DNA from 3 places in the Klebsiella sp. B345 genome. Region 3 is predicted to be linked to each of the others. Evidence: riboswitches for the same ligand, from Rfam matches in the RefSeq annotation. Region 3 holds a riboswitch; each other region holds the start of a gene.
The links. Region 3 has a riboswitch for thiamine pyrophosphate ahead of ACMYSO_RS01615 (TenA family protein). Riboswitches for the same ligand answer to the same signal wherever they lie in the genome.
Positions count from the first base shown of each region.

Region 1: linked by a shared signal. The riboswitch ahead of thiC (phosphomethylpyrimidine synthase ThiC) and the one ahead of ACMYSO_RS01615 (TenA family protein) in region 3 are both predicted to bind thiamine pyrophosphate.
Region 2: linked by a shared signal. The riboswitch ahead of thiM (hydroxyethylthiazole kinase) and the one ahead of ACMYSO_RS01615 (TenA family protein) in region 3 are both predicted to bind thiamine pyrophosphate.

Region 1 is NZ_CP180443.1:3,224,989-3,235,855, forward strand. Features, by position in the region: gene thiH (2-iminoacetate synthase ThiH) at 206-1,336, opposite strand; gene thiG (thiazole synthase) at 1,333-2,103, opposite strand; gene thiS (sulfur carrier protein ThiS) at 2,105-2,305, opposite strand; gene ACMYSO_RS15185 (HesA/MoeB/ThiF family protein) at 2,289-3,044, opposite strand; gene thiE (thiamine phosphate synthase) at 3,037-3,672, opposite strand; gene thiC (phosphomethylpyrimidine synthase ThiC) at 3,672-5,579, opposite strand; TPP riboswitch at 5,666-5,818, opposite strand; gene rsd (sigma D regulator) at 5,872-6,369, opposite strand; gene nudC (NAD(+) diphosphatase) at 6,463-7,236, shown strand; gene hemE (uroporphyrinogen decarboxylase) at 7,276-8,340, shown strand; gene nfi (deoxyribonuclease V) at 8,350-9,021, shown strand; gene ACMYSO_RS15220 (YjaG family protein) at 9,064-9,654, shown strand; gene hupA (nucleoid-associated protein HU-alpha) at 9,841-10,113, shown strand; gene ACMYSO_RS15230 (DUF1481 domain-containing protein) at 10,126-10,818, shown strand.
Region 2 is NZ_CP180443.1:1,336,733-1,347,599, forward strand. Features, by position in the region: gene dalD (D-arabinitol 4-dehydrogenase) at 1-466, opposite strand, end outside; gene ACMYSO_RS06275 (sugar-binding transcriptional regulator) at 676-1,617, shown strand; gene ACMYSO_RS06280 (LacI family DNA-binding transcriptional regulator) at 1,640-2,650, opposite strand; gene ACMYSO_RS06285 (SDR family oxidoreductase) at 2,920-3,669, shown strand; gene ACMYSO_RS06290 (FGGY-family carbohydrate kinase) at 3,701-5,308, shown strand; gene fbaB (class I fructose-bisphosphate aldolase) at 5,350-6,402, opposite strand; gene thiD (bifunctional hydroxymethylpyrimidine kinase/phosphomethylpyrimidine kinase) at 6,603-7,403, opposite strand; gene thiM (hydroxyethylthiazole kinase) at 7,400-8,176, opposite strand; TPP riboswitch at 8,211-8,307, opposite strand; gene ACMYSO_RS06310 (hypothetical protein) at 8,765-9,679, opposite strand.
Region 3 is NZ_CP180443.1:340,910-351,776, forward strand. Features, by position in the region: gene ACMYSO_RS01590 (pyridoxal phosphate-dependent decarboxylase family protein) at 1-925, opposite strand, end outside; gene ACMYSO_RS01595 (diaminobutyrate--2-oxoglutarate transaminase) at 934-2,319, opposite strand; gene ACMYSO_RS01600 (ABC transporter substrate-binding protein) at 2,626-3,561, opposite strand; gene ACMYSO_RS01605 (ABC transporter permease) at 3,589-4,329, opposite strand; gene ACMYSO_RS01610 (ABC transporter ATP-binding protein) at 4,326-5,054, opposite strand; gene ACMYSO_RS01615 (TenA family protein) at 5,051-5,746, opposite strand; TPP riboswitch at 5,812-5,913, opposite strand; gene ACMYSO_RS01620 (BamA/TamA family outer membrane protein) at 6,210-7,337, shown strand; gene ACMYSO_RS01625 (hypothetical protein) at 7,354-8,313, shown strand; gene ACMYSO_RS01630 (DUF4056 domain-containing protein) at 8,366-9,472, shown strand; gene ACMYSO_RS01635 (GGDEF domain-containing protein) at 9,695-10,867, shown strand, end outside.

The DNA of each region.
Region 1 (10,867 bases), 2.4 Mb from region 3:
GATTTATCTTCGGCCACAATACCCGTGCAGTAACGGCCAACGCGGTGATGAGGCAGGGCGAAAATGAGGAAGAGAAGATGTTCGCCCTGGTCAGCGTCCGCTGCTGACCGGACAAGAATAGGAAAACGGCTGTGCGGTGACCATCATCCATTTTTCGCATTGGATAAAGCGACGTAAAACATCTCGTCGCTTTCTTTGCTTTTCATTACGGCTGTGAGGAACGTCCCAGCCAGCTATCCCAGTCTTTCCACACCGGCTGCAATCCGCGCGACACCAGCGCGTCGGCGACCTCTTCAGGGCGGCGGCCATCGTGAGGCGCAAATTGTTCCAGTTCCGGATGGTTGTCGGCATACCCGCCGGGCTGGGTTTTGGAAAACGCGCTGACGTTGTTAATCGCCAGCGGGATCACCTGGTCACGGAATGCCGGGGATTCGCGCGTCGAGAGCGACAGTTCGATCTCCGGTGCCAGCAGGCGGAAGGCGCAAATGGTCTGCACCAGTTGACGCTCGTCCATCAGCGATGCGGGCTCAACGCCGCCGGCACAAGGGCGTAGCCGGGGGAATGAAATCGAATAGCGGCTGCGCCAGTAGTGCTGCTGCAGCCACAGCAAATGCTCCGCCACCATATAACAATCCACGCGCCAGCTGTCTGAAAGGCCAATTAATGCCCCGAGGCCGATCTTATCGATCCCCGCCTGGCCAAGCCGATCCGGTGTTTCCAGACGCCAGAAAAAGTCCTGCTTGTTGCCTTTCAAGTGGTGTTGCGCGTACATGCTTTCGTGGTAGGTCTCCTGATAGACCATCACGCCGTCCAACCCGAGCGTTTTTAGCTCCGCGTACTCTTCCATGGCCAGTGGCTGCACTTCCATCTGCAGGGAGGCGAACTGGCTGCGGATCGCCGGCAGATGGCGACGAAAATAGTCCATACCAACTTTGCTCTGGTGCTCGCCGGTCACCAACAGCAGATGCTCAAAGCCCATCGCGCGAATGGCCGTGCATTCACGGGCGATCTCGTCCTGATCTAATGTTTTGCGTTTAATACGGTTGCTCATCGAGAAACCGCAGTAGGTACAGTCATTGGCGCACAGGTTAGAGAGATACAGCGGTACGTAAAAGCTGACGGTATTGCCAAAACGCTGGCGGGTCAGCCGCTGCGCTTTCTGCGCCAGCGGCTCCAGATAGCCGGCGGCGGCAGGGGAGAGCAGGGCCATCATATCGTCACGGCTGAGCTGTTTTGCGGCCATCGCGCGTTCGACATCGGCTGGTGTTTTACTATTGATGCGCAGGCGGATGTCATCCCACTCCAGCTGTTTCCAGCGTTCGGTAAAGGTGCTCATACCAGCGTCTCCAGAAAACCGGTCAGCGGGCTGGTGGCCTGCGCCTGGGCGCTACGCGAACCCGGACCCGCCTGGCGAGCGAGCACGCCTGCCTCGACCGCCAGGCGGAAAGCCCGCGCCATGGTCACCGGGTCGTCGGCCACGGCAATGGCGGTGTTGACCAGCACGGCATCCGCGCCCATTTCAAGGGCCTGCGCGGCATGGCTGGGAACGCCAATCCCGGCATCTACCACTACCGGCACCGTGGCCTGCTCAATAATAATTTCCAGCATCGCCCGCGTTTCCAGGCCCTGATTTGAGCCAATCGGCGCGCCCAGCGGCATCACTGCGGCACAGCCGACCTCCTCCAGCCGTTTACACAGCACCGGGTCGGCGCCGCAATAAGGCAGCACCACGAAACCTTCCCGTACCAGCACTTCCGCCGCCTTCAGGGTTTCAATCGGGTCTGGCAGCAGCCAGCGTGCGTCTGGATGGATTTCGAGCTTCAGCCAGTGGGTCCCTAGCGCTTCCCGGGCCAGTCGGGCGGCGAAGACGGCTTCCTCCGCCGTTTTTGCCCCTGAGGTATTCGGCAACAGGCTGACGCCGGCGGCCAGTAATGGAGCGAGAATGGCGTCATTATGCTGGCGCAGATCGACGCGTTTTAGCGCCAGCGTGACCAGCTGGCTGCCCGAGGCGCTAATAGCGTCGACCATGACTTCCGGCGCAGAGAATTTGCCGGTTCCGGTAAAAAGATGAGATTCAAACGTTTTGTCCGCGATACGTAACATGTCAGCCTCCGGCGATGACCTGAAAAAGCAGGACCCGATCGCCTTCCTGCAGAAGATGATGTTCCCACCGCTCGCGCGGCAGGACCTGTTGATTGAGCGCCAGCGCGATACCCGCCTGCTGCTGTTCTAACTGAAGAAGCAAAGCGGCGACGGTGGTGGCGTCGATGCACTGCATGGGTTGATCGTTAAACCAAATCTGCATGCTGCCCTCCACAGACCGGGCAACTCTGTGCGCGCTGGAGCGTCAGGCTGCGCCAGTGGCTGGTTCGTGCGTCGAATAACCGCAAGGTGTTGCGCGGCGTCGCCATACCGGAAAGCAAGGTGATAGCCTCCAGTGCCTGAAGGGTGCCCATCAAGCCGACTACCGGCCCGATAATTCCCGCCGTACGGCAGTTACGCTCAGGTTCAGTGCTATCCGGCCACAGACAGCGGTAGCAGCCTTGATTCCACGGCGGTGTCAGTACAATCAACTGACCGCCAAGCCCAACGGCGCTGGCGGTGATCAGCGGAGTCGCCTGCGCGACACAGGCAGCGTTGATAGCCTGGCGGGTTGCCATGTTATCGGTACAGTCCAGTACCACATCCGCTTTGGCGACCTCCTGGTGCAAGGTTTCGCCGGCCAGACGTTGCTGCAAGGTGACGATCTCAACCTGTGGATTCAGCCGGGTCAGGCGCTGCCGGGCGGCGGTCGTTTTCGGGCGGGCAATATCATCGCTGGTGAAGAGAATTTGCCGCTGCAGGTTACTGACGTGTACATCATCATCGTCCGCGATAACCAGCGTGCCAATGCCCGCCCCGGCCAGATACAGGGCGGCGGGCGAACCCAGTCCGCCGAGCCCGACGATCAGCACCCGGCTGGCCAGCAGCTTTTGTTGACCTTCAATCGCAATATCTTCCAGCATCACCTGGCGGCTGTAGCGCATAAAATCGCTGTCATTCATCGCCCGCTCCCGCCATGTCCAGCAATTGCGCAGTGGCTTGCTGCCAGTCCGCCGCCTGAGTTATGGCGCTGACCACCGCGATGCTGCCGACACCGGTTTCCAGTACCAGTGGCGCCCGTTCCAGGCTAATACCGCCGATCGCGACCGTCGGGTAATCTGCCAGCCGCTGGATATGGCGGGCGAGCTGCTCCAGACCCTGCGGGGCGGAAGGCATCTGCTTGGTTTGCGTAGGGAATACGTGACCCAGGGCGATATAGGAAGGACGTGCTGCCAGTGCAACGTCGATTTCCATATCGTCATGGGTCGACACGCCGAGACGCAGGCCGGCCTGACGAATAGCGTTCAGGTCCGTTGTCTCCAGGTCCTCTTGTCCTAAATGCACGCCGTAGGCCTGATGTTTTACCGCCAGCTGCCAGTAATCATTGATAAACAGCCGGGCGTGGTATTGGCGCCCGAGCGCGATCGCGGCGATGACATCGGCTTCAACTTCGCTATCGCGCTTATCTTTAATGCGTAGCTGAAGGGTACGCACGCCAGCGCGTAGCAGGCGTTCGATCCAGACCACGCTATCGACGACCGGGTAGAGGCCTAACCGGAACGGAACGGACGGAAAATCGGGTTGATACATCAGGCTTGCTCCTTACGTAAATAGATTTCACCGCCGCGAGCGCGGAAGTCCTGCGACTTATCGGCCATTCCGCTTTCGATGTTCTGGCGGGCGGCATAGTCCCGCACTTCCTGGGTGATTTTCATTGAACAGAATTTGGGCCCGCACATGGAGCAGAAATGGGCGACTTTGCCGGATTCCTGCGGTAGCGTTTCGTCGTGATAGGCACGGGCGGTGAACGGGTCGAGGGCGAGGTTGAACTGGTCTTCCCAGCGGAATTCAAAACGGGCTTTGGACATGGCATTATCACGGATCTGCGCGCCGGGATGGCCTTTCGCCAGATCCGCAGCGTGGGCCGCAATTTTGTAGGTGATCAGCCCCTGTTTCACATCTTCTTTATTCGGCAGGCCGAGGTGCTCTTTCGGGGTTACATAACAGAGCATGGCACAGCCGAACCAGCCGATCATCGCCGCGCCGATGCCGGAGGTGAAGTGGTCATAGCCCGGGGCGATATCGGTGGTCAGCGGCCCCAGCGTATAGAACGGCGCTTCATGGCAGTGCTCGAGTTCCTCGGTCATATTGCGGCGGATCATTTGCATTGGCACGTGGCCCGGGCCTTCAATCATCACCTGCACATCATATTCCCAGGCGATTTTGGTCAGCTCACCCAGGGTATGCAGCTCGGCAAACTGCGCTTCATCGTTGGCATCCTGAATCGAGCCGGGGCGCAGGCCGTCGCCGAGGGAGAGGGAGACATCATAGGCGGCGCAAATCTCACAGATATCGCGGAAATGCTGGTAGAGGAAGTTTTCCTGATGATGCGAGAGGCACCATTTGGCCATGATAGAGCCGCCGCGGGAGACAATGCCGGTCAGGCGTCTGGCGGTCATCGGCACATAGCGCAGCAGGACGCCGGCATGGATCGTGAAATAGTCGACGCCCTGTTCCGCCTGCTCCAGCAGGGTATCGCGAAAGGCTTCCCAGGTGAGGTTCTCGGCGATCCCGTTGACCTTCTCCAGCGCCTGGTAAATCGGCACGGTGCCGATGGGAACCGGGCTGTTACGCAGGATCCATTCGCGAGTCTCGTGAATATACCGCCCGGTGGACAAATCCATCACCGTATCGGCGCCCCAGCGCGTTGACCACACCAGTTTTTCCACCTCTTCTTCGATGGAGGAAGTCACCGCCGAGTTGCCGATGTTGGCGTTGACCTTCACCAGGAAGTTGCGGCCGATAATCATCGGCTCAGATTCCGGGTGGTTGATGTTGGCAGGGATGATGGCCCGTCCGGCAGCGACCTCATCGCGGACGAATTCTGCAGTGATATTGTCCGGCAGTCGGGCGCCGAAACTTTCCCCCGGATGCTGGTGGCGCAATACCTCCCCGCGTATGCGCTCCCGGCCCATGTTTTCACGGATAGCGATGAACGCCATTTCAGGCGTCACGATCCCCTGACGGGCATAGTGGAGTTGGGTGACGCATTTGCCAGGTTTCGCGCGCCGTGGCGTCAGCTGGCCACGAAAACGCAGCGTATCAAGATCGTCATCGGCGAGACGCGCTTTGGTATACAGGGAGCTACGTTCCTGCAGCGGTTCGCTGTCATCGCGTGCATCAATCCACGGCTGGCGCAGCGTTGACAGGCCCTGGCGCACATCGATCGCCACGTCGGGGTCGCCATAAGGGCCGGAGGTGTCGTACACCGGGATCGCTTCGTTTTGTTCGTACTGCGGCTGGGCTTTATCACCGCCAATCAAGGTGGGACTGAGTTGGATTTCCCGCATCGGTACGCGGATATCCGCCTGCTGGCCTTGGATGTAGATGCGTTGCGAGCGGGGAAAGGCGGTCCCTTCCAGGGTATGGATAAAATGCTGGGCGCGTTCGCGCTGTTCCCGACGGGTGAGTTTTGGTTCAGATTTTGTTGCAGACATAGCGCATTCCAGATGAAAAAGGACATGGCTTGTCAGACGACGGATGGAGTAACAGAGGCGATCGGTCCTGGAGGGACGGTCGCATAGGACAGTTTACTCTTGTTCCCTTCGCAGGTATTAGCCTGATCAGGTTCCGCGGATCCCGAATTAACGGTCTCAGCCTTTTCCGCTTCATCCTTCGTGCTGCCTTGAGGCATCACGAACGCTGTTGTGGAAAATGGGCACTCCGACAAGATACATCCCCCTCCAGCGAGGGGGAACGTATGTAAACTACTCGTTAACAGCGCACAACTCAAGCTGTCGGCGCGATATTGTCACTGATGTTGTCTTTCAGGTTGTGCGATATCGCCAGCACGATCAGCTTGTCTTCCAGCGCGAATCGCGCTTCCAGCGCTTCGCCGATATCGGACAGTGCCTGCTGAAATTCGAGATAGTTATCGTGGTCGATGGCGTTTTCGAGGCAGGAGTCGTAGCAATCCATAATCAGCTGAGTGTTGGCTTCCAGCTGCGGATAGAGTTTGGTCGCGGCCAAAAGTGGTGTATTGCCTTCCATTTCGCCAAGAATACGTTCATAAATATTAAAATGGCCGGAGGAGAGGTAGTCCACCAGGCTTTGGCAAAAATTATCCAGCGCCTTTTCGTTCAGTCGCATAAAGGATTCTTTGCCGGGCTTCAGGCCAACCAGCTTGTAGTAAGCCACGAGCAAATGCTTACGTACATGTAGCCAGCGATCGACCAGTTTATTACTGCCTCCAACACGTTCCGTTAGGTTTTCCAGCTGGTTTAACATGGTTGACTCCGCAAGTTTAAGAAAATAACGTTGCTCACCAAAATGTAAATATAATGTTAAAAGTGCCAGTAAAACGAAGGTAGTGCAATAGATATGGATCGTATTATTGAAAAATTAGATCGCGGCTGGTGGATCGTCAGTCACGAACAAAAATTATGGTTACCCGGCGGGGAATTACCACATGGCGAAGCGGTAAATTTCAATCTTGTCGGCCAGCACGCGCTGCATATCGGTGAATGGCAAGGTGATGCGGTGTGGATGGTGCGCCAGGATCGTCGGCAAGATATGGGATCGTTACGCCAGGTGCTGGATAGCGATCCGGGGCTGTTTCAGCTGGCGGGGCGCGGCATCCAACTGAGCGAGTTTTATCGTTCGCATAAATTCTGCGGTTACTGCGGCCACCCGATGCACCCGAGCAAAACCGAATGGGCGATGCTGTGTGGCCACTGCCGCGAGCGCTACTACCCGCAAATTGCCCCGTGCATGATCGTGGCGATCCGTCGGGACGATACGATCCTGCTGGCACAGCATACCCGTCATCGTAACGGCGTACACACGGTGCTGGCCGGATTTGTCGAAGTGGGGGAGACCCTGGAACAGGCGGTGGCCCGCGAAGTGATGGAAGAGTGCGGCCTGAAGGTGAAAAATCTGCGCTATGTGACCTCCCAGCCGTGGCCATTCCCCCAGTCGCTGATGACCGCGTTTATGGCGGAGTATGATAGCGGCGACATTGTGATCGACAAGAAAGAGCTGCTGCAGGCGGGCTGGTATCGCTACGACGATTTACCACTATTGCCGCCGCCGGGGACCGTGGCGCGCCGGCTGATAGAAGATACCGTGGCACTGTGTCGGGCAGAGGCGGAGTGACGTGATACACTGGCGTAAAATGGGATCAGGATGAATAACATGACCGAACTAAAAAACGATCGTTACCTGCGAGCGCTGTTACGCCAGCCTGTGGACGTGACCCCTGTCTGGATGATGCGTCAGGCTGGCCGCTATTTACCGGAGTACAAAGCGACTCGTGCGCAAGCGGGCGACTTTATGTCGCTGTGTAAAAACGCCGAGCTTGCCTGTGAAGTTACGTTGCAGCCACTGCGTCGCTATGCGCTGGATGCGGCGATCCTCTTCTCCGATATCCTGACCATCCCGGATGCGATGGGGCTTGGGCTGTACTTCGAAGCCGGCGAAGGTCCACGCTTCACCTCGACCATCACCTGCAAAGCCGATGTCGATAAACTGCCGGTGCCCGACCCGGAAGATGAACTCGGCTATGTGATGAATGCCGTGCGCACCATTCGCCGCGCGCTCAATGGCGATGTTCCGCTGATTGGCTTCTCCGGTAGCCCGTGGACGCTGGCGACCTATATGGTGGAAGGTGGCAGCAGCAAAGCCTTCACCGTGATCAAAAAAATGATGTATGCCGACCCGCAGGCGCTGCATGCTCTGCTCGATAAGTTGGCAAAAAGCGTCACGCTGTATCTGAATGCCCAGATTAAAGCCGGCGCGCAGTCGGTGATGATTTTCGATACCTGGGGCGGCGTGCTGACCGGTCGCGATTATCAGCAGTTCTCGCTCTACTACATGCACAAAATCGTGGATGGCCTGCTGCGTGAACACGAAGGCCGTCGCGTACCGGTCACGCTGTTCACTAAAGGTGGCGGACAGTGGCTGGAAGCAATGGCGGAGACCGGCTGCGATGCGCTGGGCCTCGACTGGACGACCGATATTGCCGATGCCCGGCGTCGTGTCGGCCATAAAGTGGCGCTGCAGGGGAATATGGATCCTTCTATGCTGTATGCGCCTGCGGGCCGTATTGAAGAAGAAGTCGGATCGATTCTTGCCGGCTTTGGTCAGGGTGAAGGTCACGTCTTCAACCTCGGTCATGGTATTCATCAGGATGTGGATCCTGAGCATGCCGGCGTGTTTGTCGAGGCGGTGCACCGACTTTCAGCACAATATCATCGCTAAGGTATGGCGATGGATCTGACGTCCCTTCGTGCCAGTCAGCAGATGCTGGCCGGCTCGGTTATCCGTGAGGATCGCTGGGATCCGGATGCTTGCGGGCTGATCGGTGGCGCGGACGTCGGTTTTGAGCAAGACGGCGCAGTGACGCGGGCGGCCATGGTGTTGCTCGCCTACCCGTCGCTGGAGCTGGTGGAATATCAGGTAGCGCGGGTAGCGACCACCATGCCGTACATCCCCGGTTTTCTCTCTTTTCGTGAAACCCCCGCGCTGCTGGCGGCGTGGCAACAGCTGTCACAAAAGCCGGGTCTGTTATTTGTCGACGGACACGGCATTTCCCATCCACGGCGGCTGGGCGTCGCCAGCCATTTTGGCCTGCTGGTGGATGTACCGACCATTGGCGTGGCGAAAAAGCGTTTGTGTGGGCAGTTTACGCTGCCCGACGACGAAGTGGGGGCGCTGGCGCCGTTGATGGACAAAAGCGAACAGCTGGCGTGGGTCTGGCGCAGTAAAGCGCGCTGTAATCCACTCTTTATCAGCACCGGCCATCGCGTCTCCCTTGATAGCGCGCTGACATGGGTTCAGCGTTGTATGCAGGGCTACCGTCTGCCAGAGCCAACGCGCTGGGCGGATGCGGTCGCTTCACGGCGTCCGGCGTTTTTGCGTTGGCAAGCAAATCACGGCTGATTCAGGTACACTGCGGCTAATTTCTGACTTCGAGAATTCATCATGTTACAAAACCCGATTCATCTGCGTCTGGAGAAGCTTGAAAGCTGGCAGCACGTCACCTTTATGGCTTGTCTGTGCGAGCGCATGTACCCCAATTACGCCATGTTCTGCCAGCAAACTGAGTTTGCCGATGGTCAGCTGTATCGCCGTATTCTCGATCTGATTTGGGAAACTCTGACGGTCAAAGATGCGAAGGTGAATTTTGACAGCCAGCTCGAAAAGCTGGAGGAAGCCATTCCGGCAGCCGACGATTACGATCTGTATGGTGTTTATCCTGCCATCGACGCCTGTGTTGCATTGAGCGAACTGATTCACTCGCGCCTGAGCGGAGAAACGCTTGAGCACGCAATTGAGGTGAGTAAGAGTTCCATCACAACAGTAGCAATGCTGGAAATGACCCAGGCTGGTCGCGAAATGACCGATGAAGAGCTCAAAGAAAACCCAGCGGTAGAGCAGGAATGGGATATTCAGTGGGAGATTTTCCGTCTGCTGGCCGACTGTGAAGAGCGCGACATTGAACTGATCAAAGGACTGCGCGCAGACCTCCGCGAGGCTGGCGAGAGCAATATTGGTATAAATTTTAAGCAGTGAGACCAGAAAACGTGATTTACCGCCTGAATTGTCGCGTCTGAAGGCTTCCATTCCGCCCCCCGTCTGGTCTACATTTGGAGGGCGAAAAAAAGTGGCTATCGGTGCGTGTATGCAGGAGAGTGCTTTTCAGGCATTTCCGTCGCACTCGGTGCTTAGCAAGCGATAAACACATTGTAAGGATAACTTATGAACAAGACTCAACTGATTGATGTAATTGCGGACAAAGCTGACCTGTCCAAAGCACAGGCAAAAGCTGCCCTGGAATCTACCCTGGCTGCAATTACTGAGTCTCTGAAAGAAGGTGATGCTGTTCAACTGGTTGGTTTCGGTACCTTCAAAGTGAACCACCGCGCTGAGCGTACTGGCCGCAACCCGCAGACCGGTAACGAAATCAAAATTGCCGCTGCTAACGTGCCGGCGTTTGTTTCTGGTAAAGCTCTGAAAGACGCAGTCAAGTAAGACTGCGTGGCAGTGTACAGTTTTAACGAAGGGGCCTTACCGCCCCTTTTGTCTATCTGGCGCCGTGTCGCGGTGCTGGTGGGTACACTGCTGCTCTCTGCCTGTAGTAGTCATTCCTCTGTCCCGCCTTTTACCGCCAGTGGCTATGCGGATAACCAGGGCGCGATGCGCATCTGGCGTCTGGATTCCAACGGCGAAGTGCATCTTCTTGCCGCCTTCAGTCCGTGGCGTCACGGCAATACCTCAACCAGCGAATACCGCTGGCAAGGTGACAAACTCAGGCTGATCGAACTCAACGTCTACGGCAAACCCACTGAACATATCCGCGCCCGCTTTGATGACCAGGGTGAGCTGAGCTTTATGCAGCGTGAAGTGGATGGGCAAAAACAACAGCTCTCCAGCGATCAGGTCGCGCTTTACCGCTATCGGGCGACACAGATTCGCCAGACCAGCGATGCATTACGCCAGGGGCGTGTTGTCCTCCGCCAGGGGCGTTGGCATGCTAACCGGACGGTAACGACCTGCGAAGGGCAAACCGTGAAGCCGGAGCTGGACGCGCGGGCACTGGCCTTCGTTGAACGTCGCCAGAGTCATTCATCTGTTGAAGTGAGCGTAGCGTGGCTCGAAGCCTCGGATGGTGCTCAGCTGCTGCTGGTGGCCAACGAAGACTTCTGTACCTGGCAACCGCAGGAAAAAACCTTCTGACGCCCGTCAGAGTACATGCCAGTCTTACCTTCGCGGTTCCTCTCTCTGT
Region 2 (10,867 bases), 1.0 Mb from region 3:
CGGCATTGTCAGCCATTCGTTTTTCCAGAATGCGCGCGATGGTGCCGTAAATGGTGGCGCAGCCGCCCTGCAGGTCGGACTGGAGATCCGGGTTGCTGGTTTCCAGCTTATGGCTGGTATTCAGGTAGTACCCGCCTTCGGTCACGGTGAAGGCGATCACTTTGGTCTGCGGCTGCGCCCCTTCGGCAATCAGCGGCTGCAGGTCAGCCTGCCACGGCAGCAGTTTTTGAATCGAGGTGATCTCTTCGTACTCGCGCTCCCCGTCCGGGCTGACGGTTTCCAGCACATAACGCCCGTTTTGCGCCGCCAGCGCCTGCACCACCTGCTCGGCATCCGAACGAATATTCCCGGCCGCGATATGCCAGCGCCGATCGCCCCCGGCAATCAGACGATGGAGATACCACGCCTGATGCGCACGATGAAAAGAACCCAGACCAATGTGAAGCCACGTGTATTGCTGATTCATATGCTGATCTCCTTGAGTGTATGCGGCTCACTGTAGATGATCATTAGACCCAATTAAGAGCGATAGATCACAAAAGATCAATTGACCATTAAAATTACAAATGACCAATTCAGAGCAAAAGCTTGCCTGTTTATAAAACCGCAGCGAAAATGCGGTGATACAGGATTACGGGCAATCACGCCGGCTGGACAGTCTTAAGGCAGGGGATCATGGGGAAAGAAGATGACATCAGGCTGGATCAGAAGGTCCGTGCTGCATGGATGTACTATATTGCCGGACTCAATCAAAGCGAGATAGCCAACCAGCTTGGCACCTCAAGGCCGGTGGTCCAGCGCATGATCGCCGCCGCCAAAGAAGAGGGGATCGTCTCCATTGGCCTCCACCACCCGGTGGCAAACTGCCTCGACTATGCGCAGTTGCTACAGGAAAAATATCAGCTGATCGCCTGCAACATCGTTCCCGCCTGGAGCGAAGAGAGCACCCTGGAGAGCGTCTCCTTCGGCTGCTATCAGCTGATGGCCCGCTATCTGCAGGACGATAAAGCGAAAATTATTGGTATCGGCTCCGGGCTGACGCTGAAAAAAACCATGCAGCGCATCGACTTTGATAGCCTGAATACCCGTTGCGTGGCGCTGATCAGCGCCATGGATGCCGACGGGCAGTGTAACTACTACGATGATGTTCCCCTGCTGCTGGCGCGGAAAATTCAGGCTAAATACTACCAATGGCCCGCGCCGCGCTATGCCCAAACGGTGGATGAACATGAGATGTGGTGCACCAGCCGTCTGTTCCGCAACGTTTCAGGGGTGGCGCAGCAGGCGGACGTGATTTTCGTCGGGATCGGCCCGCTTGGCACCAACAGTCCGATCTTTAAGGACGGTTTTATCAATCAGGCACAGCTGGACGAGCTAACGGCACAGGGGGGCATTGGCGAAATCCTTGGCCGCTTTATCGATGCCGAAGGCGGCGTGGTTGATAGCGATATCAACCGGATGATCACCAGCTACGATATTCGCCAGAATCAGTGCCCGCGCATCGCGGTGGCCTGCGGCGAGTACAAACGCCAGGCGATCCTGGCGGCGCTGAAAGGCGGCTGGATCAACGGCCTGGTCACTGACGAGCACACCGCACGCTGGCTGCTGACCCGCTAGCGGTGGCCGTGCTGACAGGAGCTCAGAGATGTTCGCGACTGGCGATCAGCAACGGCGGGATTTCAATCAGCCGTTTGCTGGCGTCGTCGGCGTCGATAAGGCTAAACACTGCCTCCAGCATCGCCTGGACATTTTGCTGCACCATATCGATATCGTGGCCCAGCAGGAAGACAAACGGGTCCCAGTCAAAACAGCCCATCGGCGGCTGTTCGGTACCGGTTAACCCCCGCTGCGCCAGCCATCTGACCACCCCTTCGAGCGAAATCGTCGAGTTAACGAAAAAGCCCTGCAGGTGCGCCTCCCCGGTGCCAAAGCGAGCCTGCATGCAGGCTTCCACTTTACCCTTCGAGTAACCGGGTGCGAGCACATTCTCTTCCGGCACCTCAAGCCCTCGCAGCAGATGCGCATCGCGGAAACCGCGCAGACGTTCAAGGGTGTTGTGGTCGCTGCTACGCCCGCCGACGAAAGTCAGCGGTGCCAGAGTCCCGTGACGCCTCAGGCTGTTATCGAGGATTTTATCCGTCAGCGCCCTGGCCCCGGCATAGTTATCGGAAATCACCGACGGGGCCAGCGTGCCCGGCAGATCGAGATTGACGGTGGGAACCCCCGCCTGCTGGCACAGTTCGGTGATGGTATCCGGATTGGTCGCCCCGGTCGCCACCACCCAGTCAACCTGCCAGGAGAGCATCGCTTTGACCGCTTCAATTTCCAGCTCCGGACGGCGGCGGGTACAGGTGATAATCGGCAGCAGACCGCGCTCACGCGCCATCTCCTCGAAGCTTTCCACCACCGAGCCGAAGTAACGGTTATCGTATTTGGGAACGATCATGCCAATCACATTCGATTTTTTGCTACGCAGCATGCTCGCCTGACGGTTTATCGCATAGCCCTGCTCCTGGGCGATCCGCGTGACCTTTTCCGCCAGCTTTGCGCTGATGCGGCGCTTTTTCCAGTTGCCATTGAGGATCGCGCTCACCGCGCTGGCCGACACGCCGGATAATTCCGCCAGATCGTAGATAGTGATTTTTTTCATTTTCCCAACTTACGTCACAAATTCATTTCGCTGTTAATTTCCCCACTTGCTCAATCGATGAAGCTGGCGCTACATTGGCTTCATCGATTGAGCTACCATTATACTCCATACCGTATTGCGTCACTTATTGCTAACACTTCAGCATATACCAATAAATAGCGTTCAGATTCATTGCGTTAACAATATTTCATACCCGATATCAACGCTGGCCCCACGCCTGGCGATGACCCGACAGATTGACCTAAACAGACTCAAAGAAGGATTATAAAATGAACCACTCTGTATCCTCTATGAATACTTCTCTCAATGGTAAAGTCGCTGCGGTCACCGGCGCCGCTTCCGGCATCGGTCTCGCCTGCGCCACCACCTTGCTCGCCGCGGGCGCCAAAGTCGTGCTGATCGACCGCGAAGGCGAAAAGCTGAATAAGATTGTGGCTGAACTCGGCGAAAATGCCTTTGCACTACAGGTTGATCTGATGCAGGGCGCGCAGGTCGACAACCTGCTGGCCGGCATTCTGGATCTCGCCGGCGGGCTGGATATTTTCCACGCCAACGCCGGCGCCTATATCGGCGGGCCGGTGGCGGAAGGCGACCCTGACGTTTGGGACCGCGTCCTGCATCTCAATACCAATGCCGCCTTCCGCTGCGTGCGCAGCGTGCTGCCGCATATGATCGCACAGAAATCCGGCGATATTATCTTCACCAGCTCTATCGCCGGGGTGGTGCCGGTTATCTGGGAGCCGATTTACACTGCCTCAAAATTTGCCGTGCAGGCCTTCGTTCATACCACTCGTCGCCAGGTATCGCAGCATGGCGTGCGGGTTGGGGCCGTCTTGCCAGGCCCGGTGGTCACCGCCCTGCTCGATGACTGGCCGAAAGAAAAAATGGAAGAGGCGCTGGCCAATGGCAGCCTGATGCAGCCCATCGAAGTCGCCGAATCGGTGCTGTTTATGGTGACCCGTTCGAAAAACGTCACCGTTCGCGATCTGGTTATCCTGCCTAACAGCGTGGATCTCTGAACATTAACCCGCCAGGCTTAAGGATGGCTCTATGAACGACGATAAACACACCATTATTGGCGTCGATGTCGGCTCTGCCAGCGTGCGCGCCGGGATCTTTGACCTTAATGGCACCCTTCTCGCCCATGCGACCCAGGGGATCACCCTGTTTCGCAGCGCGGGTAACATGGTGGAACAATCCAGCAGCGAAATCTGGCAGGCGGTCTGCAGCTGCATTCACAGCGCGCTGGCACGCTCTGGTGTCGCCCCGGAGTCCGTCGCCGGGATTGGTTTCGACGCCACCTGCTCGTTGGTGGTGGTCGGCGAACATGGCGCGCCGTTGGCGGTCGGGCCTGGGGACGATCCTCAGCGTGATATCATCGTCTGGATGGATCATCGCGCCACCGCCCAGGCCGAGAAGATTAATGCCACCAAACATGCGGTGCTGCAGTACGTCGGCGGCACTATCTCACCGGAGATGGAAACGCCGAAAATTCTGTGGCTGAAGGAGAACCGTCCGCAGACCTATCAGCAGGCGCAACACTTCTTCGACCTTGCGGATTACCTGACCTGGCGTGCCACCGGTGACCTGGCCCGTTCAATGTGTACCGTCACCTGCAAATGGACCTATCTGGCGCATGAACAGCGCTGGGATGCCGACTACTTCCGCCAGATTGGCCTCGGCGATCTGGCGGACGACGATTTCGCGCGTATTGGCCAACGTATTGTCGATCCGGGCACACCCTGCGGCCAGGGTCTGAGCGCGGAGGCCGCCCGGGAGATGGGGCTACCGGTCGGTACGCCGGTGGCTGCTGGGATGATTGACGCCCACGCCGGCGGCATCGGCACCGTCGGGGTGCTCGATGGCGCGGTCAACAACATGGCCTACGTGTTCGGCACCTCTTCCTGCACCATGGCCAGCACCCCTAATGCCGTATTCGTTCCCGGCGTCTGGGGGCCGTATTATTCTGCGATGGTGCCCGGTTTGTGGTTGAGCGAAGGTGGCCAGAGTGCGGCAGGTGCCGCGATCGACCAGCTGCTGCGTTTTCACCCGGCCGCCGCGCAGGCCAGCGAACTGGCTCAGCTGGCGGGGGTTGCGCTGCCGGTGTATCTCGCCGATCGCGTTCTGGCTCAGGTGACCTGTGCCTCTGCGGCGGCCGACCTCGCCGCCGGGCTGCTGGTGGTGCCGGAGTTCCTCGGTAACCGTGCGCCGCTGGCGGACCCGGAGGCCAGAGCGGTGGTGGCGGGATTAGGCATGGAGCAGGATCTGGATAATCTGCTGGCGCTATATGTTGCGGGGTTATGCGGGATTGGCTACGGGCTGCGGCAGATCCTTGACGCCCAGCAGGCGTGCGGCATTCACAGTGAAAACATCATCATCAGCGGTGGTGCCGGGCAGCATCCGCTGGTCCGTCAGCTGCTGGCCGACGCCTGCGGCATCAATATCGTGAGTACCGCATGCAGCGAACCGGTGCTGTTAGGCTCAGCCATTCTTGGTGCCGTCGCCGGTCAGGTGTCGGCGTCGCTGCCTGAGGCCATGAAGCAGTTTACCCGGGTGGATAAAACCTACCGTTGTGCGACGTCGTATCAGGCACTGCATCAACGCCGTTATGAAGCCTATCTGGCGCTGCAGCAGGCTGCCCGCTTGCTTCGCCACTAGGTCGGTAAAATGAGGCCCCTCTCGCTGAGAGGGGCCGGTACTCAGGCAATGGTCACTTTGCCGTCCAGATAGACATCCTGCACCGCATTAATCAGCTTCACGCCGTCGCTCATCGACTTTTTAAACGCTTTACGACCGAGGATCAGCCCCATCCCGCCGGCACGCTTGTTGATGACCGCGGTACGCACGGCATCCGACAGGTCGGTTTCGCCACCCGCCGCACCGCCGGAGTTGATTAACCCGGCACGGCCCATATAGCAGTTCGCCAGCTGATAGCGCACCAGGTCAATCGGGTTTTCCGAGGTCAGTTTGCTGTACACGCGATCGTCGGTATAGCCAAAGTTAACCGCTTTATAGCCGCCGTTATTTTCCGCCATTTTCTGCTTCACGATATCGGCGCCAATGGTGGCCGCCAGATGGTTCGCCTGGCCGGTGAGATCGGCCGACACATGATAGTCGACGCCGTCTTTTTTGAACGCCGGGTTACGCAGATAAGCCCACAGCACGGTCACCAGGCCCAGCTCATGCGCGCGTTCAAAGGCCGCAGAAATCTCTTCAATCTGGCGACGCGACTCCTCGGAACCGAAATAGATCGTCGCCCCAACCGCCACCGCACCCATATTGAAGGCCTGCTCCACGCTGGCGTACAGCGTCTGGTCAAAGGTGTTCGGGTAGCTGAGGGTTTCGTTGTGGTTAAGCTTCACCAGGAAGGGAATGCGGTGCGCGTAGCGGCGTGATACCGAGGCCAGAACGCCATAGGTGGACGCCACGCAGTTGCAACCGGCTTCAATAGCCAGTTCGACGATATTTTTCGGATCAAAGTAGAGCGGGTTGGCGGCAAACGAGGCGCCTGCCGAGTGTTCCACGCCCTGGTCAACCGGTAGGATGGAGAGGTATCCGGTCCCTGCCAGGCGCCCGGTATTGTAGAGGGTTTGCATATTACGCAGCACCGCCGGCGGACGGTTGTTATCCACCATCACCCGGTCGACATAATCTGACCCCGGAAGATAAAGCTGGTCAGCTGGAATGGTCATACAACGGTGCTGTAAAAGGCTGTCGGCATCTTTGCCAAGCAACTGCGTAATATCAGTCATAGCTATGCTCCCGTTAGCGCCGGCCGCAGCCGGCATGTCTTTTCCTGACCCAAGTATTTGGGCAGGTTAAGCCTGGTACCGACTTAGCATATTTTCCAGCCGGGATCGCATTTTTCAGCGCTTTTAACCGGCTGGAATCGGGACTCGCTGGCTCAGATAATGCTCTCGACATCCCTCAGCCAGCAGAGAGCGTTACCTGTTTACCACCACGCGTGGAAATGGTGCACCGGCCCGATGCCGTGGCCCACTTCCAGCGAATCGGCCTGCGCCAGCGCCGCAGAGAGCCAGCCTTTGGCTTCCGCCACCGTTTGCCCCCAGTCGGCATAGCGTGGGCGCAGTGCGGCCAGCGCCGCTGAGAGCGTACAGCCGGTCCCATGGGTATTTTTGGTCTGTACCCGCGGTGCGGTGAAGCGTTGTTCGCCGTCGCGGGTAAACAGCCAGTCCGGACTTTCGGCGTCATCGAGATGGCCGCCTTTCATCAGCACAGCACCGCAGCCCATCGCCAGCAGCGCCCTCCCCTGTTCCAGCATCTCTTTCTCGTTACGCGCATGAGGGGCATCCAGCAGCGCCGCCGCTTCCGGCAGATTCGGGGTAATCAGCGACACCCGCGGCAGCAGGCGCTTGCGTAGTGTGTCCACCGCGGAGGCGCTGAGCAGCGGGTCGCCGCTTTTCGCCAGCATCACCGTATCCAGCACCACGTTGTCGATCTGATAGCGGGCCAGTCGCTCGGCCACCGCCTCCACGATGTCCGTTTCCGCCAGCATGCCAATTTTGGTGGTATCGATGCGCACGTCACTGAACACGGAATCCAGCTGGGCGGCAACAAAGTCGGGTTCGATACGATAGACCGACTGCACGCCGCGGGTGTTTTGCGCCACCAGCGCGGTGATCACCGAGCAGCCATAGGCCCCCAGCGCAGAGAACGTTTTCAGATCGGCCTGGATCCCGGCGCCGCCGCTGGGATCGGTACCGGCGATGGTCAGTGCATTAATCCGTTTCATCCCTGTAACTCCCCATATAGTGCGTCAAGGAATGCCGGGGTAAAGCTGCCCGGTCCTCTGCCTTGAGCCGCCAGGCCACCGGCCTGTTTCATCAGGCCGCAGGCGGCGGCAACGTTCTCAAGGCGGTCGCCGGGCATGGCGGTACTGGCGACCACTACAGCGGAGAGCGCACAGCCGGTGCCCACAACCCGGGTCATCAGCACATCGCCGCCGCTGACCGTGCGCGTGCGCTGCCCGTCGGTGATGTAATCCACTTCGCCGGTCACCGCCACAATGGTATTGATCTGTCGGGCCAGCGCCTGGGCGGCCGGTAGCGCCGCGGCGGCGGTATCGGTGGTGTCCACGCCGCGCCCGCCGGCGCTCATGCCGGCCAGCGCCATAATTTCCGAGGCGTTGCCGCGAATGGCTGCCGGCTGCAGGCTCAGCAGTTCATGGCAGAAGGTGCTGCGCAGGGTTAATGCCCCGACCGCCACCGGATCCAGCGTCCAGGGTTTACCGGCATTTTGCGCACTGAGCGCCGCACCGCGCATGGCTTCCGCACGGTCAACGGTTAAGGTGCCGACGTTAATCAGCAGTCCATCGGCGATAGCAGCAAACTGCGCCGCTTCTTGCGGGTCAATAACCATCGCCGGCGAGGCGCCGATCGCCAGCAGAACGTTGGCGGTAAAGGTCTGTACCACATCGTTGGTCATGCAGTGCACAAGGGGAGAATGGCGGCGAAACAGATGTTGCAGGTGCGCAATATGCGCGGGATTGAGTGGCTCAGTTTGCATCGTGTGCTCCAGCCAGGCGACGTAGAAGCAACGACCTTGTGGTCTCTGACTTCCCTACGCTGGCATTATCCAGATCAGGTGGTACGGGTATTTCTCAGCCCATCAGAGATGGGGCACCCCGAGTCATGTAGATTGAATCTCTATACTTTTTGCCAGCTTAGGGGAAGTTGCTTGCTCTTGCAAGCCCGCCCTTCCGGTTATCGCTTCTTCACGCTGTACCCCAGCTTGTACCTCAGTTTGTACCCCACCACAGAAACGAAAAAAGGAGCCGTTAAGCTCCTTTGTGATATAACCCAAGACCTCATGGATTCCGAGATTCAGTTTTGCGTTCTGTTTTTCTACGTCGTTCAAAGGTGCGGATTACATCCCAGATAAACAGGAACAGGAGATACCAATAAAGTGCGGTGATCATACGCAAACCTCTTGGTTCCAATAGCTTCGAACTGTTCTCAGAGACACCGACATTGCTTCCGCAGCCTTTGTCTGAGTAGCCCTTGCGCTGGATGTTCAAGTGCTGCCAAGAACGTTTCTTTCCCCCTTCCAACGTCATCAATTGGAATACGGTCAATGCCAAGTTTTACCAAATGTTCATCTCCTTGATAGCCTTGCTAATGAGTTCAAGTGTGTTCGATACTGCGCCGGAGTGAAGAGCTCAAGCATAAAATCCCCCTCAGATGTTGCCGGGTTCAATAACCTGCTCAATGCCTGATTTTCTGCTGCAAGTCTCACCCCTTCGCCGTGGGCTTTGTCGTACAGCGTGATCTCTGCGTACCATTCATTAGAATGAGGCTGATTGGCCTTATAGCCGTGTTTAATGTGCCAGGTATCATAAGCAACCATTGCAGCAGCCGTGAGCGTGTCGAGCACGTCAGAACGTTTTACGGGGCGTTTACGCTCCAAGATCGGAAAGCCTTGCATGTGTCCGGAGATCCAACGATTGGCTAAATTACCTTTCCAGATGAAAGAAGGGTTAACCCAAATTTTCAACACGCCTTTTTCATGTTCGGCTTTATCTACTTTGATATAGTGCTTACACTCAAGACCAGATAAAACTCGATTGAGATGATCCGGCGTGGTGTTGAGAATTGCGCATAAATTTGCACGTTTGATAAACGCTACATTTCGCCTGTCAACTTCCTGACATAATGCAAACACTTTCGTGAAATCCGGCTTGCTCAATACGTCTGCAAACTCTCTTATCCCGTTGTAGGCTGCATTCCCTGGAAGGTCGCCCAACTTATTAGCGTATTCACGGTGGGCCTGTTTTGATTTGGCGGTGTCTGCTGTCGAGTAGCTCAAATGCAGATCCTGAACAATGCCACCACCAAGCAAATACTCTGTAGAGTCATAGTTAATAATTTCACCGTCTTCCTCTATGACAACGTAGAGAACATTATCTAAAGAAACGAGTATTTGGGTAGGCGTGGAAAAATCTGACAGTGGGCTGTGATCGTGGTGCGGGGTATCTCTGAAAAAATAACCGTCTTCATATGCTTGAATCAATGTACCTCCTTAGTTGGTGTTCTCCTTACGGTGTTGGTCATAACGGATAATCGCAGATTGAAACATTATCATTCGGCCTGCATACCCTCTCGATTTTGCTGCTTGCATAGATGCGTAAATAACGTGGCGTTTTACTTCGCCGCTTACCAGGTCATTAAAAACCTGATCACTGCTGTAATACTTCAATAATGGCCTCCTTCAAATTTTGGATGCAAAAAGCCCCAGGCAGTTACCCCGCCCAGGGCTGAAAAGTGTTGGTAGTTTTCTCCCTACCTAATGCTATCTTAACAGAAAAGACTAACGTTTGTCAATACCCAAATGGTGATTCTGTGAAATATTTTTATATCACTTCAATGCGTTGCATTTTTGCTTTGCCATTAGTGCTTTTTCGCACCAGAAACAGATGATTGATGTCAAAGTAATTATGTGGTAAGAATTGCCACCAGAAGAAGCAGCCCACCTGCCATTCATGAACACCATCTCGCCATTTCTTGAGAAAAAAAGTAAAAAATGGCGATTTTCACCCTGTTTTTCCCTTTAAATTCAAACATATACCAAATCCGCTATAATAATAGAGAGATTCTCTCTCTGCACTGAAGTGCATCAACACGAGTCAATCAGTGATGATTGGGTCGGGATGGTTGCACGTAATGGTAATGTCATAGCTACCTTGCACCAGATAAACAGACAGCCTAAAGGATTTAGGGTGGTTGTTTGGTTGGTGGTTAATCCAGATCGGTGGATGACATTAAGCAGGAATGCCATTGGATCATTGTGGAGTGTTGTTAATGGCGGCGTAGTCGCTGGATGGCATTAAGCAAAGTTTGGGCGGTAGTAGCCCAAGAGAGACAACCAATTAACTAACCTTAAGTTAGTTGGGTTTAATGGGTTTGTGTTTGGGAGCGAAGCGAGCATAACAAGCATCTGTACAGGAGAAGCACCTTTGATGAAGGCAACTTGTCAAAAATTCTCTCTCCTGTAATGCCTATCTTTCATGCGCGGCGTGAGCCTGGCACCGAGGCCAGCGCATAACAGTATGGTTCCGGCGCTTCGCGTCGATTACCGATCAGACCTTCACCCAACGTTAGATCGTCGCCCTGCTCACTCCAAATCATCCATGCAATAACCTTGAGATTATTCCCATTAAACTGACATCTAACCCGGCGGTAATTGGCTTATAAAGAAGCA
Region 3 (10,867 bases):
GGAAGTCCAGGGTAATGGAATCCACGCACTCAATGCCGTCCAGATAATCGCGATACTGCTCGGACAGCAGCAGCGCGCCGCCCCATGCCGCATCGACGTGCAGCCAGATCTGGTGCTCTGCCGCAATGCCGGCAATGGTGCGCAGCGGATCGATAGCACCGGCATCGGTGGTACCGGCCGTTGCCACGATAGCCATGATCTGCTCACCGTTGGCCTGCGCCTCGGCGATTTTCGCTTTCAGGTCTTCGACGTCCATGCGCGCAAAGCGGTCAGTTTTGACCAGCGTGACGGAACGGTAGCCGAGGCCCATCAGCGCCATGTTCTTCTGCACCGAGAAGTGGGCGTTTTCAGAACACAGTACTTTGTACTTACGAATATCGCCCGGCAGACCATCCTGCTGGATCGAGTGGCCCTGACGTGCAAAGAACGCATCACGCGCCAGCATCAAGCCCATCAGGTTGCTCTGGGTGCCGCCGCTGGTGAAGACACCGGCGTCGCCTGACTGGTAACCCACCCGGGCACGCAGCCATTCGATCAGCTTCATCTCGATGATGGTGGCCGACGGGCTTTGGTCCCAGGAGTCCATGCTCTGGTTGGTGGCGTTGATCAGCACTTCCGCCGCCTGGCTCACCACCAGGCTTGGGCAATGCAGGTGCGCCACGCACTGCGGGTGGTGTACCGACAGGCTGTCTTTCAGGAAGTACTCGATCGCACGTTCAATCGCCGCCTGGTTACCCAGACCCTGCTCGGTGAACTCAAGGGTAATGCGTTCGCGCAGTTCGGCGACGCTTTTCCCTTGGTACATCTCAGGCTGCTGCAGCCATTGCGCCACGGCCTGGCTGGTCTGGGCGATCACCTGCTGGTAGGCCTCAATACTTTGCGGCGAACCGGCAAGGATCGGATTCAATTTGGACATTGCGGTCACTCGCTCCATCAGACCGGTTTTACACCGGCGGCCAGCATGGCCTGTTCAAATTTGTCGAGGAAAATCCCGAGTTCAGCGTCGCTGATCAGCAGGGACGGCAGCAGGCGCAGTACGCAGCCACCGCGACCGCCACGCTCAAGGATCAGACCCGCTTCGAAGCATTTCTTCTGCAGCAGGGCAGACAGCGCGCCGTCAGCCGGGTAGCAACCCATGTGATCCTGAGCTTCGTTCGGGTTAACGATCTCGATACCGATCATCAGGCCCAGACCGCGAATGTGGCCCATCACCGGGTAGCGTTTCTGCATCTCGGCCAGTTTGCCTTTCAGCCACTCGCCCTGTGCCGCAACTTTGCCAGCGATGTTGTTATCTTTCAGGTGACGCAGGGTGGTCAGGCCGGTTGCCATCGCCAGCTGGTTGCCGCGGAAGGTGCCGGTGTGGTGACCGGGTTCCCAGGCATCAAACTGTTTCTTGATACCCAGAACGGCCAGCGGCAGACCGCCGCCAACGGCTTTTGACATCACGATGATGTCCGGCTCGATGCCGGCGTGTTCGAAGGCAAACAGCTTACCGGTACGGGCAAAGCCAGCCTGAACTTCGTCGATGATCAGCAGAATGCCGTGTTCCTGAGTTACTTTACGGATGCGCTGCAGCCACTCAATCGGAGCCGGGTTCACGCCGCCTTCACCCTGAACGGCTTCAAGAATGACCGCCGCCGGTTTACGCACGCCGCTTTCCACGTCGTTGATCAGGTTTTCGAAGTAGTAAGTCAGTGCTTTCACACCGGCTTCACCGCCGATACCCAGCGGGCAGCGGTACTGGTGCGGATACGGCATAAACTGCACTTCCGGCATCATGCCGTTAACCGCTTCTTTCGGTGACAGGTTACCGGTCACCGACAGCGCACCGTGGGTCATCCCGTGATAGCCGCCGGAGAAGCTGATAACGGAAGAACGACCGGTGTATTTTTTCGCCAGCTTCAGGGCCGCTTCCACGGCGTCAGCGCCGGACGGGCCGGTGAACTGCAGGCAATATTCTTTCCCTTCGCCAGGCAGCAAAGAGAGCAGGTATTCGGAGAAGCGATCTTTTAACGGGGTGGTCAGATCGAGAGTATGTAACGGCAAGCCGCTGGTAATGACACTTTGGATGCTTTGCAGCACATCAGGGTGGTTATGGCCAAGGGCCAGGGTCCCAGCACCGGCAAGACAATCCAGGTACTGTTTGTTATCCGCATCGGTTAACCACACACCTTCCGCTTTAGTAATCGCCAGCGGCAGCTTACGTGGGTAACTCCTGACGTTCGATTCGAATTCAGCCTGACGGGCCAAAAAGGTTTCGTTGTTAGCGTCCAATAAATCTGCACTTAAAGTATCAATACGGACTTTATCCGTCATCATATCACTCCCACAACCAGCGCTACGGTTGAGCTCTGGTTGAATAATTGGTTTAAGAAAATGAATCGCCATTCATAAAGCGCGCACAATATATGGCTTTTTAAATCTGCATTCAACGTTTTATTTATTGAGGTATTTTTACGTTATTTTTACATTGCTGAAATCAATGATAACCATATGATTTATATTGCTTATTTTTAACGCAGTAAACGCAAGAAAAGTGTAATTTCTGGTAAACAAATCAGCAGGTGGTAATTACCGCTTCGTTGGGTTTGCTGACGGAAAATGTTCCGTCAGCGGTAGGGTTACTCACTGCAGTTCAACCGCATAATTTGTCAGCGGTGTGATTTTTTTGAGCAACTTGTTGTTATATAAAAACTGTTCGTAAGCTTCATAGCGAGACTTATCCAGCGCTGCCGGACGGTCAGCAAACAGCGGCACCGTTTGCACCCAGGCCTGCTTGTTCAGTTCGGTGTTAAGCTCCGGGTGGGCGGCAGCAAAAGTCTTCCAGGTCTCCTGCGGATGGGCGCGTAAATAGCTCACACCCTGTTGCAGCGCCACGAGGAATTTTTTGATTTTCACCGCGTGCACCTGGTCGCGATTAGCGACAATGACCAGCTCGTCATAGGCCGGGACGCCGAAATCTTCGACGTTCATCACCTGCGGTGCTTTGCCCTGCAGCTTAAGCTCCAGCGCTTCTATATTACGGTAGCCGCCAATCACTGCTTCGACCTGGCCCGCCAGCAGGGCGCTGGTCAGTTGGAAGTTAACGTTGATCAGGGTGATGCTTTTCGGGTCGATATGGGCGTTCTGCGCCATGGTCGCCAGCGTCGCCTGCTCGATGCCGCTCACCGAGTACCCGACCTTTTTGCCCTGCAAATCGGCCGGGGTTTTGATGTTTTTATCGAGGGCGATCACCGTATTTAACGGCGAGTCGATCAGCGTACCGACCCGGACCAGCGGCAGCCCTTCATCGGCGAAGAAGTGCACTTGCGGCTGGTAGGTTATCGCCAGGTCCGCCTGGCCTGCGGCCACCAGACGCGGCGGCAGCGCCGGGTCAGATGGCGGAACGATCTTAACGTCCAGTCCCTGGGCTTTGAACGCGCCAATCTGCTCTGCCACCATAATCGGCGCGTGGTCCGGGTTGATGTACCAGTCCAACACCAGCGTCAGTTTTTCGTTAGCGACGGCCTGCCCGCTCAACAGGGCGCTGAAGGTCAATCCGGCGAACATCGATTTATTCATGGCTATTCCTTGTTTCTGTGTCGGTCATCATTCCGGCGACCAGTTAATCAGCCGGTGTAAAAAGGCATCTACCGCCAGCCACAACAGGACCGTCAGCAGTACTAAAATAAACAGGGCGGCAAAACAGACGTTGGTCTGCATGCGCGCATTGGCATTGAGCATCACGTAGCCCAGGCCTTCCGCCGAACCGACCCATTCACCGATGATCGCGCCAATTGGCGCAACGGCGGCCGCCATTCGCAGACCAGAACCAAGCGCCGGCAGCGCGGCCATCAGCCGCACGTGACGCAGTTGCGCACCGAAAGAGGCGCCCATGGTGCGGGCCAGATCGAGATAGTCGTGGTTGACCCGCCGCAGGCCGTCAAAGAAGGCCGAGGTCACGGGGAAGAAGATCACCAGCACCGCCATCATGACTTTGGCGCTCATCCCGAAGCCAAACCACAGCACCAGCAGCGGGGCGAGAGCAAAGACCGGAATCGCCTGGCTGGTCAGCACCAGCGGCATCAGCCAGCGTTGCAACCGTGGAGAGATAATCATGCACAGGGCCAGCGCCACCCCGAGCAGCACGCCAAGTACCAGACCGCTGAGGATCTCACTGAGCGTGACCAGAGTGTGCCAGCCCAGCCAGCTGCGGTTAACCCACAAAGCTTCGGCCACCGCTGCGGGTGACGGTAGCAGGAACGCCGGGATGCCGCTGCGGCTCGCCAGCCACCACAGCAGCAACAGACCGCAGAACACCACGCCGCCGCGAAACAGTTTGCCGCTCATCCGTTGGCCCTCATCAACTGTTGCAGCAGTTCAGCCTGGCTGGTCAGCAGCACCGGATCGTCCGGTGCGCGGGGGGGAACACCCGCCAGATGGTGTGAGTCGTCCATGCCGCCCGCCGCGGGCGAGAGCACCAGCAGCCGATGGCTCAGGCGGCAGGCTTCCATGGGATCGTGCGTAATCAGCACCACGGTACGGTCAACCAGCAACTCCGCCGCCAGCGTCTGGATACGCGTGCGGGTAATGGTATCCAGTGCGGAAAAGGGTTCATCCATCAGCACCAGCGGGCGGTCTTCGTATAAGGTGCGTGCCAGCGCTGCCCGCTGACGCATGCCGCCGGAGAGCGCGGCGGGGCGATCGTCGGCGCAGTGGCTGAGCCCAACCTGTTCTAACAGGCGGTTCACGCGGGCTGTGTCGGTTCGTTCTCCGCGTAGCCTCGCCCCCAGCGCGACGTTCTCGCGTACGCTCAGCCAGGGATACAGCAGATCTTTTTGCCCCATCCACGCCAGGCGGTGGCCGAGCGGCTCGCCATCGCTGGCGTAAACCCGCCCGTGGCTCGGCGAGGCCAGCCCGGCGATAATCCGCAGCAGGCTGGTTTTCCCCACGCCGCTGGCCCCCAACAATGAGGTCCACTGTCCGCCGGGAAGATCGAACGACAGATCGGCGAAAATCATCCGTGCGCCAAACTGCAGGCTCAGATCCCGGACATGAAGAGTGGGGGCAGTCACGCCTGAGCCTCCGTGGCGGCATTCAGCCCCATTTGCCAGAAGTTTGCTTCCAGCCGCGTCGCGGTAGTGAAAATTTCACTCAGTTCCGCAATACGTGATTCAGCACCGCGCTGTTGCCACAAGGTTTCCAGCAGACCAATGGCGGCAGTGACGCCGTCGAGATAGCCGGCGTCGCCGTAGTTACGGATCCACGACGCATATGGGTTATCGGTAAAGCGGGTATCTGGGTCGTGCAGTAGCCCGAGACCAATCTCCGCGTAGCCGGCAACGCAGGGCATCAGCGCCACCAGAAGGTCCAGCGCATCGCCGGAATGGCCGATATCCAGCACGTAGCGGGTGTAGTTCACCGTTTCAGGGGCTTCGCGTTCGGCAGCCATCTGCGCTTCGTCCAGCCCCCAGCCCGCGCAATAGCCGACATGCAGCGGCAGTTCGCCCAAAATAGCGTTCAGAGAGGCGGCCGCGGTGCGCATCTCCGGCAGCGTGCGCAGTTTGCTAACCAGCAGGGCATAGCTGCGGGCAAAGTGGATCAGGAACAGATAGTCCTGGGTCAGATAGCGGCGGAAGGCCGATTCAGGCAGGGAGCCGTCAGCAAGCTGGCGAACAAAAGGGTGGGCGACGTAGTCTGTCCAGTCGTCTCCCGCCTGCTGGCGCAGACGACCATAAATACCCTGGGTGAAGAGGGGAAGAATCACAGGACCTCCTGAGTAAGGGGAGATCCGGGCGTGCGGAAGTATGAACAGGCAATGGCGGTAACGTGGCAAAATTGCCGACCCGTCCCTTCGCTGGCATGACCCAGATCAGGTTCAAAGGGTTCGGCTTACGCCATCTCAGCCCTCACGGGACACCCCTCGGTTTCGCCATGTTATACGGCATTCACTTTTTGATTACAATCCCCTGGTTCATCGCTGAAAAGTGGCAGGATAAGTGACAACGTCACTCAATATGATAACCTCAATCCGCCTCGCTCGTTGCATATCCTCGTTAACTTTTGTTAGCAATTTGTGTGCTAAATCTCCTTATTTTGTCCAAAATTAAAGAAAACCTGTAACCGAAAATTGGTAGTTCAGGGCGCCATAGGATATATTTTTGCTATCTGAAACCCATTATTCTTCAGTTACCTGGGCGTTCAGAACCCATCTTAGCCCCGGAGAGTGCATGAAGTTTCCGCTTTCAACCATACTGCTAGCGCTTATCGGGCCGCTTTCTACTCCTGCTATGGCGGGCAGTCTGTTTGATCCCGAAGATGGCATGCTCGATATGAGTCATTATCTGCAGGATAACCAGTACGGATTCCTTCCCGTGCCGATGGTCATCACCGAGCCGGCGGTGGGTTATGGCGGCGGTCTGTTTGGCCTTTTTTTGCACGGTAAAGGCACCCGCAAAGGGGATAATTTTATTCCCCCACCGATGACTGCTTTTGGCGGTGGCGCGACGCAGAACGGCACCTGGTTTGTCGGCGGCGGTCATCGCCATACCTGGAATGACGACCACATTCGTTACCTGGTGATGATGGGCTACGCCAATATCAAACTTGATATCTACGGCGACGGCTTAAGTCATTTTGATAAAAATAAGGCCATTCACTCACAAACCAAAGGCTATGGTGGGTTACAGAAACTGTTGTTCCGCGTCGGCGATTCGCCGGTGTTTGTTGGCGCGTCTCAGGTCTACGCGAAAACCGATATTTCAGCCGAAAACTCGGTCGTCAACCGAGTCTGGCAGCAGGTGTTCGGCCAGGAGAGTACCTCTTCAGCCTTAGGGGTAGTGGCTGAATATGACACTACGGATAATTTTTTCTATCCTAAGAAAGGGTTATCGGTGCAGGGGGAGTACCGGTTCTACCGTTCATTGTTAGGCGGCGATTATCACTACAACCAGTTCTCTTTGGACGGGAAATACTTTTTCCCGCTGAGCCGCACGCTGACGCTCGCCGTCGCCGGTAACTACCAGTCGTTGACGCATCACGATAATCACCTGACGCCAATGGCGCGTCCTTATATCGAATTACGCGGCATTTCCCGTTATCGCTATCAGGGCGATTATGTGACGACCGCACAAACCCAGCTTGCCTGGGAATTTACACCGCGCTGGATCCTGCAAGGATTTGTTGGCGTCGGTAGTGCTGCCGATGAGGCGCATGCATTGTGGGACCAGACAGAAGTGGCGTGGGGGACAGGTTTTCGTTACCTGATAGCGCGCCAGTATGGATTACATACGGGGATCGATATCGCCTTTAGCGAACATGAGCAAGCGGTCTATTTTAATGTAGGTTCCGGACTTTAAGGTCAGATAAAAGAAAATGCGATGGACTAAAACCGTAATTACGTTGTTATTAACGTCGGGTACTGCCTGGGGAGCCAGCGCTGCCGACAGTACTGGCAGCACTAGCGACAGCTATTTCCCGATCTGGGGCGATGAAGCAAGAGCGCGTGGATATTCCATTCCGCTGCCGTTCGGGGTCAATTTAAGTTATATGAACATTCGCCAGGATATCCTGGTCGACAGCATCTCTTTTTCCGGTCTGGCGCTCGGCAATCACGCCATACCCAGCGATATGTTCGCCATTGACGCCGGCCATACACGGCAGAAAAGCAAAACCGAAAACCTGCGCCTGGATATGTGGGTGTTTCCGTTCCTCAATGTCTACGGCATCGTCGGCCATACCCGGGGCTCCTCGTTGTCAAAAGTTTCCGTTGACGCCGACCCGTCAAAATACAGCGGTCTGGACCGGGTGATTGCTGGTTCGGTGCATCGTTTGTATGAAAGCGGCCAGCTGCAAAATATCGACTTCGCGCTGGATTTTAAAGGGACCACCTGGGGCACCGGCTTTACCCTCGCCGGGGGCTATGGCAACTGGTTTGCTCTGGTGGATACCAACTATACCCGCACCGATTTTGATATTCTCGATGGGAAAATCTCCGCCACTACCGTGTCACCGCGCGTAGGCTATCGCTTTAATCTGCAGGGGATTGCCGGGCCGTCGAATTTAAGTATCTGGGTGGGCAGCATGTACCAGAACGTCCAGCAGGAGTTCAAAGGCAACCTCTCTGATTTGCATATGCCGCCGGAGCTTCAGCCGTTAATTGCCGCCGTCAATAAAGACGATCAGGGTAAGTTCGATGTGAAGCAGCGCCTCTCTTCGCCATGGAATATGCTGATCGGGGCACAGTATGAAATTACGCAGAATTTTAACGTGCTAACAGAGATTGGCTTTAACGAACGTAATAGTTTCTTTGTCGCCGGAGAGTACCGTTTTTAACATCACAGGCGCTGTTTGTGATGCATAATTTTCTGTCCTGGAGACAATGTTAATGCGTTATGGCTTGTTTGTATTATTGGCGGCCGCCTTTTCGGTCTGTGCCCAGGACCCGGTATTGCCGATCGTTCCCGTTACCCATGTGACTCCGGTAGTCAGTCATCTGACGGCGCCGGAATCGTTGCGTCCGTGCTGCGCCTTTGGTTATGACCTGCATGTCAGGGCTATCGGCGTACCGATTCCGGTCTATCAGATTGGCAACGTGTTAACCCTCGATACGCTGGGGCGGCATCGTTACAACGACAGCGCGTTAGGGGCGGTCAAAAATCTGGTGGGCCTGAGCGAAGAGAAAAATGGCTTGATCTATACCCGGCGCGGTGGGTTTATTGATATTGCCCATGTTCGCGATACGGCAGACAACACCTTTTATCTGTTTAGCCGTATTTTCCCTAAGCTGGGACAAACCGGACGGGTGTTCTACAGCGAAGAGCTGGGGGTACGGCGAATTCAGCTGAATGCCTTCACACCACCGGCGTCGATGCATCAACGCTATGAAATTGCCGCCTGGCTGGCAGGCCATCTGGCCTATGAGCTGGCGCAGTGGCACGAGATTGCCCAATGGTATGGCTTCCAGTCGGTGCCGGGCTTTTCTGAAGAGATCTCGGCATTTTCGCCGGAAGATCTCTATTCGAATCTGCTGGGCGCCAGGCTTGCGATTAACGTGATTCTGCAAGGCCATGTCGACTCCGTCGATGAATACAATCAGGCCATGGAAACCGCACTGAAGCAGGTGCTGGTGAAATTAACGGTGGCACCACGTAACGAAACCGAAGCGATGTTCCGCAAGCTCGATGGTGACTGGTGGAACAGTAAGCGGCGGGTGCCGGATAAATTTCTGGTACTCAAACGTAACTATGCGCTGAGCGACACGCGGTTACCGACCCCGGTGCCGTTCGAAAACGCCATGCCTTACCAGCTGACGATGCCGCTATCGGTGGATGGCTTTACGCTCGCTCAGCTTGGGCAGCTGCAAATTCATCCGGGACAAGATATGCGCTCGTTGCCAATGCCCGATAGCTTCTATACCCCGGAGGAGTTCCAGGGGCTGGCTGACCGCGCGCAGAGGGCGGATCAAACCCAGCTAGAACGTATTGAAAAGTAATAGTAATAAAATGCGCTAAACCGGGTATTTGCCCGGTTTACGCCACTGCATCGCTAAGTTTGTTGTTGTGCCTTGTATTAACGCATAAAAAGCGAACTATACTTCCCCCGTCTTCATCATGTATCGACATTCCCTGAATCCTCTTTTTCCTTTATTCCCATGGAGGGGTAATGGCGACAGGTTTTTATTTTGATACGTGGTGCCTGTCTGATGGAGGGCTACATGTTATTAAAAGAACTAACGATTTTTGATTTATTAAGTACTCCTGTATGGGTAGTTCATCCTTTTAAAGAAACCATTGTCTATGCCAACCCTGCCTCCAGGATGCTCAGCGGGGAGATGTCGCTGGATGAGATGCGCAAAGGCAGCGTCTCGAGCTGCCCGGAGCTCAGCCTGCAAAACTACCTTTACTATTTCAAAAATATTGTTGAAGTCTTCGAAGTCTGGACAATAAAAACGACCGAAGGTCCGACCTCGGTCTATTGCAAAACCACGTTAATTAAATCAGAAGAATATGACACCTTAATTATGTTTGAAGCCGTGAAGATCCTGCAAAAAAATGAATCATTAAGTGTTGCGGCCTCTCAACATTACAAGCGACGAAGTAATCGCTTCTTTGCCCGTTTTTTTATGACCAGCTCAGCGCCCATGTTGTTAATCGATCCGGCACAGGATGGCCGAATTATTGATGCGAATATTGCCGCCCTGCGTTTTTATAATTATACCGCTGAGGAGATGCGCACCCGCCACACCTGGCAGATTAACTCCATGGGCCGGGATGTGCTGCCGGTGATGCATAGCGTGGCGAACCTGCCAGGCGGGCATAAACCGCTCAATTTCACCCATATTCTTTCCGATGGCTCGCTGCGCTACGTTCAGACCTACGCCGGGCCGGTGGTGCTGCACAATATCCGCCTGATGTTGTGCATTATTCATGACATTACCGAAGAGGTGCACCTGAAGAAGGAGCTGGAATTTGCGGCGACCCACGACCCGCTAACCGGTCTGCTCAACCGCCGTGAGTTTTATCGCATCGTGGATTCATCATTATTTAAACCTGAAGGTTTTTGCCTGCTGCTGGTTGATGTTGATAATTTCAAAGCTATTAATGATAACCACGGTCATCAGAAAGGTGATGAAGTCTTGCTGGCGATTTCGCGCATTCTTGAGGCCGCCGGCAAGCCGCAGGACAAAATTTACCGCTGGGGCGGCGAGGAGTTTTTGCTGTTTCTCCCGGCCACCGCCATCGACCGGGCGCTGGAGATGGCCGAAGCGATTCGTCTGGCGGTGAGCCATTTCCTTATTCCCGAACAAGTGGCAGGCGTGACGGTCAGCATTGGTGTTGCCGAGCATCAACACAACGAGCAGATCGATCAGTTGTTTAACCGTGTTGAT